2 linked regions of the Thiocapsa rosea genome follow. The protein of the gene in region 2 interacts with the protein of the main gene of each other region in a pairwise test. Links are inferred from orthologs where the notes say so. Each region holds a gene or a part of one and is shown on either strand. Other genes may lie near its edges.

The links.
Region 1: the proteins of BDD21_RS18930 (region 2) and mobA interact in binary tests that used the Escherichia coli proteins (3 or more experiments, as listed by UniProt). The link is inferred for Thiocapsa rosea from one-to-one orthologs.

The regions. Positions count from the first base shown.
Region 1 is NZ_RBXL01000001.1:2,772,802-2,776,034, reverse strand. Bases 204-3,116 are described here. They hold mobA (molybdenum cofactor guanylyltransferase MobA), read left to right. Parts: upstream 204-1,309; coding sequence 1,310-1,924; downstream 1,925-3,116. Other genes in these bases: BDD21_RS12300 (EAL domain-containing protein), read right to left, coding at 2,933-3,116; BDD21_RS12305 (cold-shock protein), read right to left, coding at 2,120-2,332; BDD21_RS12315 (phosphate-starvation-inducible protein PsiE), read left to right, coding at 828-1,256; BDD21_RS12320 (L,D-transpeptidase family protein), read left to right, coding at 343-831; BDD21_RS12325 (DUF2237 family protein), read left to right, coding at 204-257. Outside these bases: more of BDD21_RS12325, read left to right, coding at 1-203; more of BDD21_RS12300, read right to left, coding at 3,117-3,233. UniProt on the Escherichia coli protein: Transfers a GMP moiety from GTP to Mo-molybdopterin (Mo-MPT) cofactor (Moco or molybdenum cofactor) to form Mo-molybdopterin guanine dinucleotide (Mo-MGD) cofactor.
Region 2 is NZ_RBXL01000001.1:4,224,301-4,227,448, forward strand. What follows is about bases 298-3,125. They hold BDD21_RS18930 (molybdopterin molybdotransferase MoeA), read right to left. Parts: upstream 2,423-3,125; coding sequence 1,172-2,422; downstream 298-1,171. Other genes in these bases: ltrA (group II intron reverse transcriptase/maturase), read left to right, coding at 298-464; moaD (molybdopterin converting factor subunit 1), read right to left, coding at 716-970; moaB (molybdenum cofactor biosynthesis protein B), read right to left, coding at 2,425-2,955. Outside these bases: more of ltrA, read left to right, coding at 1-297. UniProt on the Escherichia coli protein: Catalyzes the insertion of molybdate into adenylated molybdopterin with the concomitant release of AMP.

The sequences.
Region 1 (3,233 bases), 1.5 Mb from region 2 along the record:
ATACGGTCTGCGCGCGCATGACCCGCGAATTCCTCGCCCTGAGCCTCGCCCGCGGCAACGACCTCGTGACCCCTCAACCCGAATACGGCTTCCCCGGCCTCAAACCGGGTGATCGCTGGTGCCTCTGTGCCGCGCGGTGGCAAGAGGCCCTCGAAGCCGGCGCAGCCCCGCGCGTCGTCCTGAGGGCGACCCACGAGCGCGCACTTGAGGTCGTCAGTCTCGCCGACCTCAAATCGCATGCCTTCGACCTGTCGTGAGGCAAGGGCGAGATCTGGTCGCGCACCAGGCCATGCCTTGATCATCGCCGCAGTGCTGTCGATGGGTTCGGCGCCCGCACCGGCGATGTCGTACCTCCCGATCGCGGATCCGAGCGCGCCCCCAACCCACGCACCGTCCCATCGTGCCCCCCCGGGCAAGGCAGACCGGTTGGTCGTCAAGAAGGCCGAGCGTCGCCTCTACCTGATGCAGGGCGACCGAACCTTGCGGAGCTATGAGATCGCGCTCGGGTTTCAGCCGATCGGGCACAAGACACGCGAGGGCGACGGCCGCACCCCCGAAGGACGCTACCTGCTCGACCGGCGGAACGACCGCAGCCGGTTTTATAAGGCGCTGCACATCTCCTATCCAAGCCCCGGCGACCGATGGCGAGCCGAGCGTCGCGGAGAACCGCCCGGAGGGATGATCTTGATCCACGGCCAACCGAACGGAAAAAACCGCTCGACGCGGATCGAGGATGATTGGACGCTTGGCTGCATCGCCGTCTCCAACCGTGAGATCGACGAGATCTGGTCACTCACCGTCGACGGGACGTCGATCGAGATCTTGCCATGAACCCAGAGCCATCGAAATCGCGCATCGTGTCGGTCGGCGGGCGGCTCCTCTCCTGGGTCGAGATGGTCGGTCTCGTGGTGATCGCCGTCGCGACGCTCATCGCCGGTATCCAGGAGATCACGGAGATGGTCGGCCGCCGCGCGGTCAGCCTCGGCGATCTTCTCCTGCTCTTCATCTATCTCGAGGTGCTGACGATGGTCGGCATCTACCTGCAATCCGGCGCCTTGCCGATCCGCATGCCGCTCTATATCGCAATGGTTGCACTCGCCCGCCACCTGATCATCGACATGAAGGAGATGACCGAGACCGCGATCATCGCCACCTCGGTCGCCATCCTGATTCTGGCCGTCGCCGTACTCCTCATCCGTTTCGGGCATGTCCGCTTCCCCTACAGCGCCTCGAGCCGGGACGAGGATGCGGGTTGATCGGGACGCAAGTCGGGGCGAAACGTTCAGGCGAACCCGCATTCGGACTCGGAATGAAGCGCACTGCGCCGACACCACGCGAGATCACCGGGGTCATCCTGGCCGGTGGCCGCGGACGTCGCATGGGGTGCGTCGACAAAGGGCTGGTGGAGTTCGCCGGTCGCCCGCTGATCGAATGGATCCTTGATGCACTCGCACCACAGGTCGGCACGCTGCTCATCAACGCAAACCGTCATCGCGAGATCTATGCAGGATACGGCGTGCCCGTGATCGCCGACTCCGAACCCGGATTCAACGGACCTTTAGCCGGGATGCTGTGCGCCATGCGCGCCGCTCGAACCGATTGGATCTTGACCGTTCCGTGCGACGGGCCTTTGTTGCCGCCCGATCTCGCGCGCGGACTCATCGCCGCGTTGGCATCGGACGATGCCTCTCTGGCAACAGTCACCGAAGGGGTCCGCATTCACCCGGTCTATGCCCTGATGCCGGTCTCGCTCGAACCGGAACTCTCGGCCGATCTCGCGGCGGGCACTCGAAAGGTTGCGGATTGGATCGTTCGACATCGCCCTGCGCTAGCCGACTTCAGCGATCGGCCACAAGCGTTTTCAAACATCAATTCAGCGGAGGACGTCGCGCGACTCGAAGCACAGCTGAAGACATCGACGTGACAGGGCGGGGACAGCAGAGTCGGTGCCCCGGATAGGGCCGAGCGGGACAGAGCACAACGAAACATAATGCTCTCAAGGGCCGTAGCCCATTGAGAGCAGTGCGACGGGGGCCGGGTGCCTCAGACTGCATCCAACGAAGACCTTTGCCTGCGTTGGATCGTGCCTATCAGCTCAGCTCCGGGTGGTGTCGCAACCTCAGTCGGGGGTCACGTTCTCCGCCTGCGGCCCCTTGGGGCCTTGCGTGACTTCCATGGTCACGCGTTGACCCTCGAGCAACGTCTTACGACCCGATCCATTGATGGCACTATGATGGACAAAGACGTCTTTGCCGCCCTCGCGCTCAATGAAGCCATATCCCTTCTCGTCATTGAACCACTTGACCGTCCCGGAAACCAATTCACCTGGCATATCAACCTCATCACTTAACGGACCAACCTGAGTTGGCTTTACTTAAACCCAGCCTTGCAATAAGGCTAGTGTGTCCTCCACTCGATCTTGAGTGGAATCTGAATCAAGACCATCTGACTCAGTCTTTATCATGCGTCGGATCCCGGTCACCGAAGGGCGTTCCATGGTTCGCGTGCAGCATGCCTTAACCGGATTTTTCTTGTCGTGCCGTACCCCGAATCACCGTGCAGCTCCCGCAACGCACCATACCGAACGGCATCCCTGTTCCGATCGCCCTTCGCTCGAGGCGCAGCCACGACTCGCGCCTTGCCCGATGCGCTGAACCGGACGCGACAACCTCTACTGGAAGGCGGATGCTCATCGGCACGGAATTGGAGAGGAGGCAGGAATAAAAAGCAGATGTCGGAATGGGGTCGATCGTCTGATCTCGAGATTTGATCTCGCACAGGGGTGGCCTCAAACGGTGCCGAGCGATTCGAAGCACCAGGCCCGAATTCCATGCGCGGGGCTTTCACTTGCGCCTAGTGTACCGCGAAATTCGGAAAATGCGCGCCCGTTGCAGCCATCGGAGCAAAAAAATTTGCGCACGCACGGAACCTCTCAACCGACCCGCTCGGGACCCTGCCAGGCCGGACCGGAGCTGGACTCGACACGCTGAATGCTGGGGTACATGAGATTCTGATAAGGCATGCTGACGAAATGCCCCTGAATCGCATCCACACCCGCGGCAGCCAGCATCGGCAGAAGCTCGGCGTTGTCGACCGCCAACGCGATGACCCGCATGCCCTCCTTCTTCGCGCACTGCACCAGCGCGTTCACCGCATCCTGCGGAACACGCCGCTCGACCAGCCCCTGTGTGAGGCTACGCTCGAGCTTGACATGCGTGATGAGGTCGCGGTGC
Region 2 (3,148 bases):
ATGTGCAACTCAATCAAGACAAGACACGACGGCTGGACCTGAGCCGGGGAGGGGCATTCAGCTTCCTGGGCTTTGACTTCCGCCGGGCCAAGACTCGGCGCGGGGTCTGGGGCGCGCGTTACACGCCACGGATGAAGGCGCGTACCGCGATCCTACAACGCCTCAAGGACGTGTTCCGCCGCTACCGCTCGCAGCCGATCGATCGGGTGATCGCCTTGATCAATCCGATCCTCAGGGGGTGGGTAGGCTACTTTCGGGTGGGGCACTCCAGTCGCTGTTTCGGGTATGTCCAAGATTGGGTGGAGAAGAAGATTCGGCGCCATCTGATGCGCGCGCGGCAGCGTCAGGGCTTTGGCTGGAAGAGGTGGAGTAGGACGTGGCTATACGAGGTGCTCGGGCTCTACGACGGGTACCGAATCGGGCTGCGTAAGCCGAAAGCGCTCCCAGTGCAAGCGGTCTCATAACCCTGGATGTGAAGTCGGCAGGAAAGCCCGGTGCCGGAAAACGGCACGCCGGGTTTGACGTGGCGGGGGCTGGAAACGTGATCATGGGAGCCGGACTGAGGGCCAGCGCGAAAGCGCTGGAGGATCCACCGGACCCTAACCTCGGCGCGCCAGTTCTCGACCCTACCGGAGGGAGGGGAGGCGTGAGCCTTCCCTACCCTATAGTTCCGGGCCATTCATGAGAACCGTTTCTCATCAATGGCCTGCGTGCTCTACCCGCCGGTGACCGGCGGGAAGAGTGCGATCTCATCGCCGTCTTTGATCCGCGTGTCCGGCCGGGCGATCTCTTGATTCACTGCCGCCAAAACGGATTCACCTTCGGCCAATGTCGTTGACCAAGGCTCGCCGCGAATACGCAGGTGCGCGAGTAGATCCGCGATGGAGTCGATGTTTTGCGAGGCATCCAGTTGCTCCCTCGCCAGTCCAAGGCTCTCTCTGAGCCGAGCGAAATACAGGATATCGATCATATTTCTATCCGCTACTCTATGCCGCCGAATCTCGGGCCTGACTTTCTTTCAGCCCAAACAACTGCCGATCCACGGTGATACCGCCATGAGGGATAACCCGCCCAACAAAACCCCAGTCACCTGAACCGCGTCCCCCCGAGTTCATTGATCCCGGGGAGAATGATCCGATCCCGGCCCCTGCCATGCCCCGCCGCACGCGGTTCAGCCGAAGAGACCCTTGAACGGAATAAAATCCACGAAGTCGCCTTTGTGGATGACCTGGTTCTCGGGAATCTCCACCAGGCCGTCCGCCCAGGCGACGGAGGAGAGCACGGCGGATGAGCGGCTGGGGAACACCGCAAGCTCCTGCGCACCGTCGTCGCCGATTTGAATGCGCGCCCGGTGAAACTCCCTTCGCTTGTCGGGGCGTAGCCAGTCGAAACCTGCACGGACCCGAAGCGTCAGGGGACGCAGATCCCCGGCGATACCCTGCTGCCGTCGGATCACCGGGATGCCGAAGAGACAAAAGGTCACGAACAGCGAGACCGGGTTACCCGGATTGCCGATGAAGGGCGTCGCGCCGATGCGCCCGAAGGCCAGCGGCTTGCCGGGGCGGATCGCGACGCTCCAGAGTTCCAGTGTGCCGACCCGCTCGAGCGCGGACTTGATGTGGTCCTCTTCGCCGACCGAGACGCCGCCGCTGCCGACGATCAGGTCGGCCTGAGCTGCGCCCTGCATCAACGCCTGCTCGGTGGCTGCGGGGGTGTCCTCGACGATCCCCAGATCCACCACCTTGCAGCCGAGTTGCTCCAGCAACCCGAAGAGCATGAAGCGGTTGGAGTTGTAGATCTGTCCGGGACCGAGCGGCTCGCCCGGCATCACCAGCTCGTCGCCGCTGGAGAAGACCGCGACGCGCAAGCGCCGATAGACACGGACACGCGCGGTGCCGATCGATGCCGCGAGTCCAAGGTGCTGCGGGGCGAGACGGGTGCCTGTGGCGATGACCTCGGCGCCGGCGCGGATGTCCTCGCCGATGCGGCGGATGTTTGCGTTGGTTTTGCAGTCGAGCGGGACTTGAACCCAGTCCTCCGCGGCCTCGCAGACCTCCTGGATCACCACGGTATCGCAGCCCTCGGGAACCGGGGCACCGGTGAAGATGCGCGCCGCCGTGCCGGGGGCGAGGACGCTTCCGGACGAGCCGGCGGGGATCCGCTGAGCGACGCGCAGGCGCCCGTCGCCGGCCGCCAGGTCCGCATGACGGATTGCATAGCCGTCCATCGCGCTGTTGTCCCAGGCAGGGACGTCGATCGCGCTCTTGACCGGTTCGGCCAAGACGCGTCCGAGTCCCTCGGCGATCGAGACGCTCTCGGTCTCGCCGATGGGGTCGACGCGCGCGAGCAGGCGCTCGAGCGCCTGCTCTTTGGTCAGCGCCGCGCGCCCGGACGCATCACAGCCGCAAGGATCCGTTGTCATCGTCAACGCTCCAGCAAGCGCGGAATGAGCTGGGCGAAGTTGCACGGGCGGGTGCGGCTGTCCAACTGCGCGAGCAGGATGCGATCCCAGGCGGTGCGGCAGGCCCCGCTGGAGCCCGGCAGACAGAAGATGAAGGTCCCGTTGGCGAGTCCCCCGAGCGCGCGCGACTGCAAGGTGGATGTGCCGATCTCCTCGAGCGAGAAGCTTCGGAACAGCTCTCCGAAGCCTTCGAGCGGCTTGTCGAGCAATGGGGCCACGGCCTCCGGCGTGCTGTCCCGTCCGGTGACGCCGGTGCCTCCGGTGCTCAAGATGACCTGGATCTCGGGGTCGGCGATCCATTCCGAGAAGGCCGCGCGCATCCGGTAGATGTCGTCCGGGACGATCCGTTTGGCCACGACCCGGTGCCCCGCCGCTTCGGCACGCTCCACCAAAAGTCGTCCCGAGGTGTCGTTCTCCTCGGTCCGACTGTCCGAGACGGTCAGGACGGCGATCTGCAGGGGCAGAAAGCCTTGGTCTTTGAAGTGCTCTGGCATGGCGTTGTCCTGTGCTGAAGCCGGGCGCGATCGTGGCTGTGTATCCGGTCGCGTTGCAGTGTATTCGGATGCCGGCCAGGAGCGCGATTCCAGGCTCGACACCAGTGTCTGTGCAAGCCAGGTGTCTTCATCGTCGAACGCAGGTTCGGCAGGGACCCAAATTCGGAATTCCGTTCCTGCCTCGGAGGTTGCC